3 regions of the Bradyrhizobium sp. Bra78 genome follow, and region 1 is predicted to be linked to each of the others. Evidence: predicted binding sites of a transcription regulator. Region 1 holds the regulator's gene; each other region holds the start of a gene.
The links. Region 1 encodes PhoB, which activates phosphate uptake and scavenging genes when phosphate is short. Its sites were predicted from a motif close to TGTCATNNANCTGTCAT; they were not measured.
Positions count from the first base shown of each region.

Region 2: OC450_RS17140 (YbhN family protein) is a predicted target of PhoB. The motif match lies at 1,760-1,776, and genes of this name have one in related genera.
Region 3: phnF (phosphonate metabolism transcriptional regulator PhnF) is a predicted target of PhoB. The motif match lies at 3,171-3,187, and genes of this name have one in related genera.

Region 1 is NZ_JALJRE010000024.1:26,897-31,042, reverse strand. It holds gene OC450_RS33575 (aspartate aminotransferase family protein) at 1-268, opposite strand, end outside; gene OC450_RS33570 (GcrA family cell cycle regulator) at 724-1,236, shown strand; gene phoB (phosphate regulon transcriptional regulator PhoB) at 1,368-2,075, opposite strand; gene phoU (phosphate signaling complex protein PhoU) at 2,098-2,814, opposite strand; gene pstB (phosphate ABC transporter ATP-binding protein PstB) at 2,826-3,650, opposite strand; gene pstA (phosphate ABC transporter permease PstA) at 3,647-4,146, opposite strand, start outside.
Region 2 is NZ_JALJRE010000007.1:25,477-29,622, forward strand. It holds gene OC450_RS17130 (MFS transporter) at 1-873, opposite strand, end outside; gene OC450_RS17135 (ferritin-like domain-containing protein) at 1,013-1,519, opposite strand; gene OC450_RS17140 (YbhN family protein) at 1,948-3,030, shown strand; gene OC450_RS17145 (hypothetical protein) at 3,115-4,146, shown strand, end outside.
Region 3 is NZ_JALJRE010000011.1:112,682-116,827, forward strand. It holds gene phnD (phosphonate ABC transporter substrate-binding protein) at 1-550, shown strand, start outside; gene phnE (phosphonate ABC transporter, permease protein PhnE) at 621-1,505, shown strand; gene phnE (phosphonate ABC transporter, permease protein PhnE) at 1,535-2,350, shown strand; gene phnF (phosphonate metabolism transcriptional regulator PhnF) at 2,409-3,137, opposite strand; gene phnG (phosphonate C-P lyase system protein PhnG) at 3,257-3,721, shown strand; gene phnH (phosphonate C-P lyase system protein PhnH) at 3,726-4,146, shown strand, end outside.

The sequences.
Region 1 (4,146 bases):
AGCTCTCGTTGCAGAGGCGGTTCGCAAGCTTCTCGCCGTCCGGGCTCTGGAACAGGTTCGACATGTGCCAGAGCTTGGTCGCCTGCTCCTGCAACGCTGCGACCAGCGCGGGATGAGCATGACCGAGCGCATTCACGGCGACGCCCGAAGTGAAATCGAGATAGCGCTCGCCATTGGTCGCGATCAGCCAGCAGCCCTCGCCGCGCTCGAAGCCGAGGTCGGCCCTGGCGAAAACAGGGAGCAAATGCGGCGCGGCGCTGTTGGTCATGACGATCACTTGAATGTTGTGGACGGCCTGAATGTGCATTGCGCAACGCACCATTGACCGGTCCGGAAAACGAAACGTGCCGCCTTTTAAGGGCGGCACGCAGCACTATCTTATGCCTGGCAAGACGGGTGTCAATGCCGCCCGGAAAGCCTCGCGAAACGCAGAATCCGTAGTCTTGCGGTGCCGATTTTGCGGGTTTTTCACCACGGAACATGTGGAAGCGAGTCGGCGGACTCTTGCGCGGGAGTCACGCCATATTGTAGCGTTTGGATTGTCAGATACGACATCTCGTGCAGCGGTTCTGATCTCTAAGTCCTTATGTACCGGCGTAAACGTTCGGGCGTCATTGGCGCGCCCGGCGAGCCTTAAGGGATTCTGACGGCACGGGTTTTTAAGGCTTAGGCATTCGCTGCGAGGCCCCAGGATGGCTGGCGCGCAGCGAGGGAAAGGGTGCAATGACGGTTTTGACCTGGTCCGATGATCGCGTCGAGCAGCTGAAAAAGCTCTGGGAGGCCGGACTTTCGGCCAGCCAGATCGCGGCTGAGCTCGGCAATGTGACCCGCAATGCCGTGATCGGCAAAGTGCACAGGCTCGGCCTGTCGGGCCGCGCCAAGAGCCCATCTTCCGCAGCGCCCCGGCCGCGCAAGGCGCGTCCCGCGCAGCACATGATGCGGGTGACCCGTCCGATCTCGCGCGGCAACACCGCGCTGGCGCAGGCCTTCGAGGTCGAGGTGGAGGCTGAGCCGGTCACCTACGACAACGTGGTGCCGATGAGCCAGCGGCTGTCGCTGCTGGAGCTGAACGAGGCGACCTGCCACTGGCCGGTCGGCGATCCCTCGAGCCCGGACTTCTTCTTCTGCGGCGGCAAGGCCCTCTCCGGCCTGCCCTATTGCGCCCAGCACTCGCGCGTGGCGTATCAGCCCGCGGCGGATCGCCGGCGCGCACCGGCGAAGCCGGGGCCGCGCTGAAGCCCGGCTCCAAACGACATCGTCCCGGCCTAACTAGCTAGCGCGCAATTGCGCAGTAGGGACCGGAACGATCGAAAAATGGAAATGCGCGCCGCCCGGCGCGCTTTTTACTTGCCTGTTCGCGGCTGAACTTACGCCTGCTCCGCCTTCGCGAAACGGTCGTCCAGCGCATAGCCGGCGCCGCGGACGGTGCGGATCGGGTCCTGCTCGCGGCCGAGATTGAGCAGCTTGCGCAGGCGGCCGATATGCACGTCGACCGTGCGCTCGTCGATGTAGATGTCGCGGCCCCAGACGCTGTCGAGCAGCTGCTCGCGCGAGAACACCCGGCCCGGATGCTCCAGGAAGAACTCCAGGAGGCGATATTCGGTCGGGCCGAGATCGATCGGCCGGCCGGAGCGCGCCACGCGGCGCTTGTCGCGATCGAGCTCGATGTCGCCATAGGCGAGCACGGTGGCGAGCCGCTCCGGGCTTGCGCGCCGCAAGAGGCCCTTCACCCGCGCCAGCAGCTCCGGCACCGAAAACGGCTTGACGATGTAATCGTCGGCGCCGGTCGCAAGACCCCGCACCCGCTCGCTCTCCTCGCCGCGCGCGGTGAGCATGATGATCGGGAGCTGCTTGGTCTCGGGCCGGGTGCGCAGCCGTCGGCACAGCTCGATGCCGGACAGACCCGGCAGCATCCAGTCGAGCACGATGAGATCGGGGATGTGCTCCTTGAGCCGGGTGTCGGCGTCGTCGCCGCGCATCACCGTCTCGACGTCATAGCCGTCGCCTTCGAGGTTGTAGCGAAGAAGCTCGGTGAGAGCTTCCTCGTCCTCAACCACCATAATGCGTGCGCCCATGGTGTCGTCGCTCCTTGCGTGATCAGGTATTCGGAACCGTCGTGGCGAAGTTCGTCATGTCGCCCTTCGGCCGCTTGTCGGTGATCGCCTGGCCCTCGATCATGTAGAACACGGTCTCGGCGATATTGGTGGCGTGGTCGCCGATGCGCTCGATATTCTTGGCGCAGAACATCAAATGGATGCAGAACGAGATGTTGCGCGGATCCTCCATCATGTAGGTGAGAAGCTCGCGGAACAGCGAGGTGCAGATGGCATCGACTTCCTCGTCGCCCTTCCACACCGCCATCGCCGCCGGCAGATCGTGCGCGGCATAGGCGTCCAGCACCGACTTGACCTGCTGCTGCACGAGGTCGGTCATGTGCTCGAGGCCGCGGAACAGCTTGAGCGGATGAAAATCCGTTTCCAGCGCCGCGACGCGCTTACCCATGTTCTTGGCGAGGTCGCCGATACGCTCCAGATCGGTCGCGACGCGCATGGCGCCGACGATCTCGCGCAGATCGACCGCCATTGGCTGGCGGCGCGCAATGGTGAGGACGGCGCGCTCCTCGATCTTCTTCTGGAGCGCGTCGAGCTCGACGTCGATGGCGACGACGCGCTGGCCGAGCGCGACGTCGCGGCGGATCAGCGCATCGACGGAATCGACGATCATGCGCTCTGCGATTCCGCCCATCTCGGCGACCAGGCGAGTGAGCTCCTGGAGGTCGGTGTCGAAGGCCTTTGCGGTATGTTCGGAACCCATGTCCTGTCTCCTCAGCCGAACCGGCCGGTGATGTAGTCCTGCGTGCGCCGATCGGTCGGCGACGTGAATATCTTGCTGGTCTCGTCGAACTCGATCAACTCGCCGAGATACATGAAGGCGGTCTTGTCGGAGACGCGCGCCGCCTGCTGCATGTTGTGGGTGACGATCGCGATCGTGTAGTTCTCGGACAGCTCCTGGATCAGCTCCTCGACCTTGGCGGTCGAGATCGGATCGAGCGCCGAGCAGGGCTCGTCGAACAGGATCACTTCGGGCCGCACCGCGACCGTGCGGGCGATGCAGAGGCGCTGCTGCTGGCCGCCGGACAGCGACAGGCCCGACGCGTTGAGCTTGTCCTTGACCTCGTTCCAGAGCGCGCCGCCGCGCAGCGCCTTCTCGACCCGGCCGTCCATCTCGGACTTCGGGATTTTCTCGTAAAGACGGATGCCGAAAGCGATGTTCTCGTAGATCGTCATCGGGAACGGCGTCGGCTTCTGGAACACCATGCCGACGCGGGCGCGCAGCAGATTGAGGTCGAGCTTGCCGTCGAGGATGTTGGTCTGGTCGAGCATCACCTGACCGGTCGCGCGCTGGCCCGGATAGAGGTCGTACATCCGGTTGAAGATGCGCAGCAGGGTCGACTTGCCGCAGCCCGACGGGCCGATGAACGCCGTGACGCGGTTGGTGCCGAGCGTCAGGTTGATGTTCTTCAGCGCGTGGTGCTCGCCGTAATAGAAATTGAGGTTGCGCACCGTCACCTTGGGGGGAGCCTCGGGCAATGCTGCCGTCTGGGGCAGGCCACCGGCCGCGCTCATCGACGATACTGAAAGTTCACTCATTTTGCGGTCCTCTCGGCGCCAAGTATGCGCGCGCCAATGTTCAGGGCAAGCACGGTCAGGGTGATGAGCAGCGCCCCGCTCCATGCCAGCTGCTTCCAGTAGGCGTAGGGGCTCTGCACGAAGTTGTTGATGGTGACCGGCAGGTTGGCCATCGTCTTGGTCAGGTCCAGGCTGAAGAACTGGTTCGACAGCGCGGTGAACAGCAGCGGCGCGGTCTCGCCGGCGACGCGGGCGGTGGCGAGCAGCACGCCGGTGATGAGGCCGGCGCGCGCCGAACGGTAGGCGATCCGCTTGATCACCAGCGAGCGCGGCAGCCCGAGCGCCGAGGCCGCCTCGCGCAGCGCGTTCGGTACCAAGAGCAGCATGTCCTCGGTCGTGCGCAGCACCACCGGAATGACGATGACGGCGAGCGCGAGACAGCCGGCGACCGCCGAGAACCCGCGCATCGGCACCACCACGGCGCCATAGATGAACAGGCCGATGATGATCGATGGCG
Region 2 (4,146 bases), on a different contig from region 1:
CAACCCGACGAGCGAAGTCAGCGCGAACAGCCGGTGGCCGAACAGCGACAGCGGCAGCATCGGCTGTACCGCGCGGCTCTCGCGCCAGACGAAAAGCGCGCCGAGAATGGCGGCTCCGACGAAGGCCGCGATCACGGCTGGATGTTCCCAGCCGAGCGAACCGCCTTCGATGATCGCGCCGGCCAGCGCCCCCAACGCACCGATCGCGGCAAGCTGCCCGGGCAGATCGATCTCGCGCGAGCGCGCCTGCGTGGTTTCGCTGGCGCAACGCCAGCTCAGCCACAGGCCGGCAAGCCCGATCGGCAGATTGACCAGGAAGATCGCGCGCCAGCCGACCAGCGTGATCAGCGCGCCGCCGACGAACGGGCCCGCGGTGAGGGCAAGGCTCGCTCCGGCGGCCCAGACCGCCACGGCACGGCCGCGCTCGCGGTCGTCCGGATAGGCATGACTGAGCAGCGCGAGAGAATTCGGCACCAGGATCGCCGCCGCCAGGCCCTGGACCAGCCGCGCTGCGATCAGCACGGCCGCATTGGGCGCCAGTGCGCAGGCGAGCGAGGCCGCGGTGAAGATGGCGAAGCCCGCCATGAAGATGCGCTTGGCGCCGATCCGGTCGCCGAGCGCGCCGGCCGTCAGAATGAACGCGGCAAATGCAATGGTGTAGGCGCTGACCACCCATTGCAGCTCGGCGACGCCGCCGCCGAGCGTCCTGCCCATCGCACCGAGCGCGGTGTTGACGATGGTGACGTCGAGCTGCACCACGCCATAGCCGAGGCTCATCGCGGCGAGCGTGAGGGAGGTTGCAAGACGCGAGCCGGCACGCGGCGCGCCGGCTCCGTCGTCGAAGGATTCATTTTTGATGGTGCTTGCTCGCATGCTGCCAACTCGGTTGCAGCCCCATGCGAAACATACGCTTCCATCCCGCCGTCATGTTTCGACAATGACCGAATGATGGATGCGTCACATGCAAGCGCCGCGCGGATGGCCGCGCGGCGCTTTTTTTGATTACCTCACCTTAGCTGGCCGCGCGGAGATTCACCTTGCTCTCGGCGAGCGTGGTCAGCTTCTTGTCGGTCGCCTTCTCTTCCTCCAGCGTCTTGGCGAGCACGCTGGCGCAGTCATTGCGGCCAAGCTGCTTGGCCCAGGCGATCAGGCTGCCATAGCGGGCGATCTCGTAATGCTCGGCGGCCTGCGCTGCGTTGATCAGGGCGGCGTCGAGCACCGCTTTGTCCGCGACCTCGCCGGCGGTCTCGTCGGCCTCCTCGATGATGCCGTCGATCGCCGGGCAGTCGACCGCCTTCACCTGAGCACCGTGCATCTTGAACACTTCCTCCAGCCGCTTGACGTGCTGCTTGGTTTCTTCGAGGTGCGTCAAAAAGCCCTGTTTCAGCTGCGGATCGGTGGCCTTGTCGGCCATTTTCGGCAGGGCCTTGGCGAGCTGCTGCTCGGCATAATAGATGTCCTGAAGCTGGTGCACGAACAGGTCGTTCATGGTCTTGATGTCTTTCGTGAACAGTCCCATCGGTCCGATCCTCTCGAGGTTTCGGGAACACGGACGCAGCGGCCTGCAAGAAAAGCCGCGTATTCCGCCATGTTCGATTGCTGATGGTGGCCTAACGGGCACCCGGCATCGGCGTTCCAAAAAAGCCCGCATCGCTTGAGCTGGAACAATGCCGACCGCGCCAGGATTTGAAACCATGCCGAGACACGGACGCGAGAGCCGAACCGGTCCCACGACTCATATGCTTAACGCCCGCCCGATGTGAACCGCGTATGACAAAAGTGGCCGGTCCGGCGCAGAACCTATCATTGTCAAGGGCTGCACAAGTTACTGTTTTTGCCTTAAATGAGCTACATCATGCCTAGCGATCGAAGCCCATTTCGGGCAGTGATCGCACCCGACCGGCCAATCTCTGGCCCGGTCGGTTTTGCCCCCCGCCGGGAGGACGAATGCACGGACTGCTGCCCGCGCTGAAACGCGGCTTCAAGAGATGGATCGGCTGGCGACGGCTCGGCATTGCCGCGAGCGTCTTCATCATCGCCTTCGCGATCACCACGCTGGTGCGGACCCTCAAGGGCATCGATACCGGTGTCATCCTGACCGCGTTGACCGAGATTCCCCGCGGCAATATCGGGCTGGCGGCGATCTGCGTCTTTTTCGCGTTCTGTACGCTGACCTTCTACGATTTTTTTGCACTGCGAACGATCAGCAAGAAGCACGTGCCCTATCGCATCGCGGCGCTCTCCAGCTTCACGTCCTATTCGATCGGCCACAACATCGGCGCCACGGTGTTCACGGGTGGCGCGATCCGCTTCCGGATCTATTCCGATTACGGGCTGAACGCGATCGACGTCGCGAAAATCTGCTTCCTGTCGGGGCTGACCTTCTGGCTCGGTAACATCTTCGTGCTCTCGATCGGCATGGCGATCCATCCCGACGCCGCGTCCTACATGGATCAGCTGCCGTCATCGATCAATCGGCTGATCGCGCTCGGCGGCCTCGCCTCGATCGCCGCATATCTGGTCTGGCTCTGCATGGGCGAGAAGCGGCGCGAGCTCGGCCAAAAGGGCTGGAAGGTGGTGCTGCCCTCGGCGCCGCTGACGCTGGTGCAGATCCTCATCGGCGTGGTCGATCTCGGCTTCTGCGCGCTGGCGATGTATCTGCTGGTGCCGGCCAGTCCGCAGATCGATTTTCTGTCGCTTGCCGTGGTGTTTATCCTGGCGACCCTGCTCGGCTTCGCCAGCCATGCCCCCGGCTCGATCGGCGTGTTCGACGCCGCCATGCTGGTGGCGCTGCCGGAATTCGGCCGCGAGCAGCTGCTGGCGACGCTGCTGGTGTTCCGCATTCTCTATTTCGTGATCCCGTTCGGCCTCGCCATCTCCATCATGGGCGCGCGCGAGCTCTGGATGAACGTGGTGGAGCCCTGGCAGGAGCGGCGGCGGCTGGCGGAGGCCTGCGCACAGGCCAACCTGCCCAAGCAGGTGACGCCCATGGAGCGCGAGCGGCTGCTGCGGCAGGCCAACAAGCGCTGACGCGGACGGTCCAGACAAAGGTTGCAGGCGGGGGAGCAATGCTCTCTTATTTCCGCCTCAACTTTGCCGTTGAAGACGCGGGCCATGATCCGAGCATCCCTTCGCACTCTCTCCGCAGGCGCCCTGCTGCTTGCCGGGATCCTGACCGCCTTGCCGCCCGAGCGCGCCGCCGCGCAGGACTCCGGCGCCCTGCAGATCAATTGGGAGGTGCGCAACCGCTTCCGGCTGTTCCGCGAGGAGCGTGATTTCCTGCTCCATGTCGAGAATGCGGGCAACCGCAGCATTCTCGCCGCCGAACAATCGCTGGAACTCCAGAGCGAGGGTCGCGGCTGGGCCCGCAACATGGTCAACCGCCTCTGCATCGACCTCCAGGGCCGGGTCAACCAGCCCTGCACCCGGGACAACGTGAAGGAAAACTACCTCACCCCGGTCGATCACCCCGTCACCGTGCGTCTCACCGGCGCGGTGCCGGTCGGCGCTACCTGCGCCTGGTCGTTCGACGACGGCGACGGGCCGCAGACCTCGACTTTCGACTGCGCCGAGCCGGTCAATCTGCGGGTCCGCTATGGCAAGCAGACGGTCGCGAGCGTGGACGTCTCCTCCGGCTCCGATCCGACCCAGCGTGTCCAGGCCGAGATCCAGGTTCGCGACATCTTCGTGGCCGGCTTGGGGGACAGCATCGCCTCGGGCGAAGGCAATCCGGACCGGCCGCTGGCGCTGTCCGACGAAGGCTTCTGCTTCCGCTCCTATCTCGGCACCGCCGCCGGCGGCCAGTACTACCGACCGAGCCGCGCCGGCTACAAAGGCGGCCGCGCCTGCGAGGCGCCGGATTCGCTCGCCAACTGGCAGCGCTACGGCGCGCTCTGGTTCAACTCACCCTGCCACCGCTCGCTCTACAGCTACCAGGCCCGCACCGCGCTGGCGCTCGCTGTGCGCTACACCCACGTCGCGGTGACCTTTTTGCCGCTCGCTTGCACCGGCGCCAGCATTGGCGACGGACTGCTCGGCTCGCAGCGCGCCCGCGAATGTCCGCCCGGCAAGACCGGCGTCTGCAACACCAGCGTGAACGCGCAGGTTGCCGAGTTGCGTGAAGCGCTCACCGCCGCCAGGAAGCGC
Region 3 (4,146 bases), on a different contig from region 1:
GAAGTCGCCGTACCAGAAGGTCGAAGAGCTCAAGGGCAAGAATCTCGGCCTGGTCGATCCGAACTCGACCTCAGGCAACAACATGCCGCGTTTCAAGCTGAACCAGATGGGCATCGATCCCGACGCCTATTTCTCCAAGGTCATCTTCACCGGCAGCCATGAGAACGCCGTGCTGGCCCTGGCTCAGGGCACGGTCGACGTCGCCGCCAACTGGTGGAATGCCGACGACGATTCCAACCTGACCCGCATGCTCAACAAAGGCATGGTGAAGTCGGCTGACGGCACCGTGATGAAGAAGGAAGACTTCCGCATCATCGTGAAGTCCGACCTCATCATCAACTCGCCCTACGCCTATCTCAGCGACCTCCCGGACGACATGAAGGCGGCGATCAAGAAGGCCTTCCTTGAGGCGGCGCAGAAGGATCCCGAGGCGTTCAAGAAGCTCTCCGACGGCAAGAACAAGCCGTGGGAGCCGACCGTCAATGACGATTACAACAAGACCATCGAGCTGATCAAGTTCGTCGACAATCTGCGCAAGAAGGCGTCCTGATCACGTCAGGACGATGCACTGGAGCCGGGTCGATGGACCCGGCTCTTTTTCTTGATGGACCGCCCGACACATGACGCTCGCCGTTTCGATTCTCCCCGAACAGCAGCTCGCGGTGCTGAATGTGGCCTACCGCAAGGCGGTTGCCCGCAAGCGCCTGCGGCTTATGGCAGGTGCAGGGCTGTTTGTTGCTGCGCTGATCGTGGCCTCGATCGGCGCCGAAGTTAACCTGCGCACCTTCTTCACCTATTTCGGCAATTTCATCAGCTATTTCGACCGTATTCTCACGCTCGACAACGGCCAGCGGGTCTGGACCAATTTTGGCGAGTGGTTCTGGGGGTGGCGCAATTGGCTGAAGCTGCTCGCCGAGACCCTGCTGATCAGCTATGTCGGCACGCTGATCGGAGCGGTGTTCGCGTTCGCGCTCAATTTCTTCGCGGCCGAGAATACTTCGCCGGGACCCTGGCTGCGCTTCGTGGTGCGGCGGCTGCTCGAGTTCGCCCGTACCGTGCCGGGCATCGTATTCGCGCTGATCTTCGTGATCGCCTTTGGTCTCGGCCCGATGGCTGGCGTGCTCGCGATTGCGATCCACTCCACAGGCGCGCTCGGAAAGCTGTTTTCCGAGATCGTCGAGAATGCCGACATGAAGCCGGTCGAAGGCATCCGATCGACTGGCGCGAGCTGGCTGTCCTGCATGCGCTTTGCGATCCTGCCCCAGGTCTCGGCCGGCTACGCGAGCTACGCGCTGTTGCGTTTCGAGATCAATGTGCGCGAGGCCTCGGTGATGGGTTTCGTCGGTGCCGGCGGCATCGGACAGGAGCTCATCGTCGCGATCCGCAAGTTCTACTACTCCGATGTCAGTGCCATTCTCGTGACGATCATCGTCACGGTCTTCCTGATCGACATCACGACCGGCTGGGTGCGCGGCCGACTGTTCGGCAAGGAGGCGCGGACGTGAGCAAGCGGCCCGAAGTCGATGCCGCGCAGATGCGCGCGCGCTATCCCGATGTGTTCGGGCGGCCGGCCGCGGCGCGGCTCGCGACGCCGACGATGATCGTCGCGGCGTTCGCGATTTTCGTCTATGGCCTCGTCGACCTCGATTTCTCTCCGTCGCGGCTCTTCAACGGCCTCAGCCAGCTCGGCTGGATCAGCATGATGATGATCCCGCCCGATCCCGGCTCGTCGCTGCCGCTATATCTGAAGGCGATGGGCGAGACGCTCTCGATTGCGCTGCTCGGCACCACGCTGGCTGCGCTGTTCGCGCTTCCGGTCAGCCTGTTTGCCGCGCGCAACGTGGTTCCGTCGAAAATCCTGCGCTTTCCGATCCGCCGTTTCCTCGATTCGATCCGCGGCGTCGACACGCTGATCTGGGCGCTGGTGTGGATCAACGTCGTCGGGCTCGGCCCGTTCGCCGGCGTGCTCGCCATCGCCGTGTCGGATTTCGGCGCCTTCGGCAAGCTGTTCTCCGAGGCGATCGAGGGCGCTGACCAGAAGCAGGTCGAAGGCATCCGCGCCTCCGGCGGCAGCGCGCTGCACGAGATCCGCTTCGGGCTGCTGCCGCAGGTCCTGCCCGTGATCGCCGGCCAGGTGCTCTATTTCATCGAATCCAACACGCGCTCGGCCACCATCATCGGCATCGTCGGCGCCGGCGGCATCGGCCTCCAGCTCGCCGAACAGATTCGCGTGCTGGAGTGGCAGAAGGTGTCGTTCCTGATCCTGATGATCCTTGTCGCAGTCGCCGCGATCGATTTCATCTCGAGCAAGCTGCGTTTTGCCATCATCGGGCGGCGGGCGGTGGCCTGATCATCAATGCGCCTTTGCCCGCCCTACGATTCCGGTTTCGCGGAGAGAGGGGAAGAGCCTACGACTCCACCAGAAACTCCACCCGCTCCGCCGCAAACCGCGAATGCTTCGTCACCAGCGGCTTGTCGTCGAGATCGTGGTCGGTCGCGTCGACCACCAGGATCGGCCGTCCGAGCGGCAGATCAAGCCGTGCGGCGTCCGTCGCATCGACGATGCCGGCGGTGATGCGGGTCGCGCCGCGGCGGTAGTCGCGGACGCCGTAATGCTCGAGCAGCTTGGTCATGGAGCGCGTCGCCGCGAATACGACTCCCGCATTCGGGAACAGCTCGGCCGACAGCCACGTCGTGGAGACACAGATCGGCGTCCGGTCGGCGAGGCGGATCGCCTCGATCCGCACCAGCGGCGCACCGACTTTCAAGCCAAGCTCACGCGCGACCTCGCGGGTTGCGACATCATCGGACGCTTCGATCAGGCGGCCGTGCGGTTCGCGGCCCTCGGCGCCGACGATCTCGGAGAAGCGGGTCCGCGAGCGCAGCGGATAGGCGAGCTTCTGCGCCTCGACATAGGTTCCGCTGCCGCGCTCGGCGCGCACGATGCCGCGTTCGGCAAGCGCCGCCAGCGCCCGCCGCACGGTGTGGCGGTTCACGCGATAGGTTTCGGCAATCTCCATCTCGCCCGGCAGCTTGTCGCCGGTCGCAAAGCGGCCGTCGGCGATGCCGCGCTCGATGCCGTCGGCAACGAGGCGCCACAGCGCGACGCCCGAAGAGGCTGTGTCCTGCATGCTCATATTGCCGGCAAGCTACTCCAGAAATCACATCTTTGTCACGAAACAGTCATGGCGCTCTCGTATCAAGTTGTCTAGTATCATAGACAACTTGGATTCGGCAAGTTCTGCAGAAACATTCGGTGGATTTGGTGACCCAGCACAACAATCAGCAAGCCCAGCGCAAGGCCGCGATGGCCGTGCTGGCGCACGCGGAGGCGGGCGAGATCGCCGCCCGCCTCCGCGCTCTCGCCCTGCCGGCCCATCAGGATCTGCGCGCACCGGAAAACGGCCTCGTCATGCTGCGCGGCCGGGTCGGCGGCGACGGCGCGCCGTTCAATCTCGGCGAAGCCACGGTCTCGCGCGCCGCGGTGCGGCTCGCGAGCGGCGAGGTCGGCTTCGGTTACACGCTCGGGCGCGACGGCGATAAGGCGCGGCTGATCGCGCTGTGCGATGCGCTGGTGCAGTCCAGCGATTTCGGCGCAGCGGTGGAGCGCGAAATTATCGCGCCGTTGCGTGAGCAGCTTATGGTCAGGCGCAGACAGGCGGCGGCCGAGACCGCTGCGACGAAGGTTGATTTCTACACCATGGTGCGCGGTGAGGGGTGAGATCATGACCACGATTGCGGAACTGCCCCCGGGTTTCGCCGACAAGGTGCTGTCGGCGCAATCGACCTTTCGTTCGGTCATGGACGCGATGGCGCGGCCGGGCTCGGTCCAGCGCATCGTGCCGACGGCCGGAACGGCTCATACGATGATGCGCGGCACGGCCGCGATCGCGCTGACGCTGTTCGACCATGACACGCCGCTCTGGCTCGACGCGCGGATGACGGAAGCTTCCGATGTCGTGAAATGGTTGAAGTTTCATACCGGCGCGCCGGTGGTGCAGGATTCCTCGATCGCCGCATTCGCGCTGATCAGTGACGGCGGGTCGCTGCCGGCGCTGGAGCGCTTCGCGCTCGGCACGAACGAATATCCCGACCGCTCGACCACGCTGATCCTCCAGGTCGATAGCCTCGACGCGGGCCGCGGTT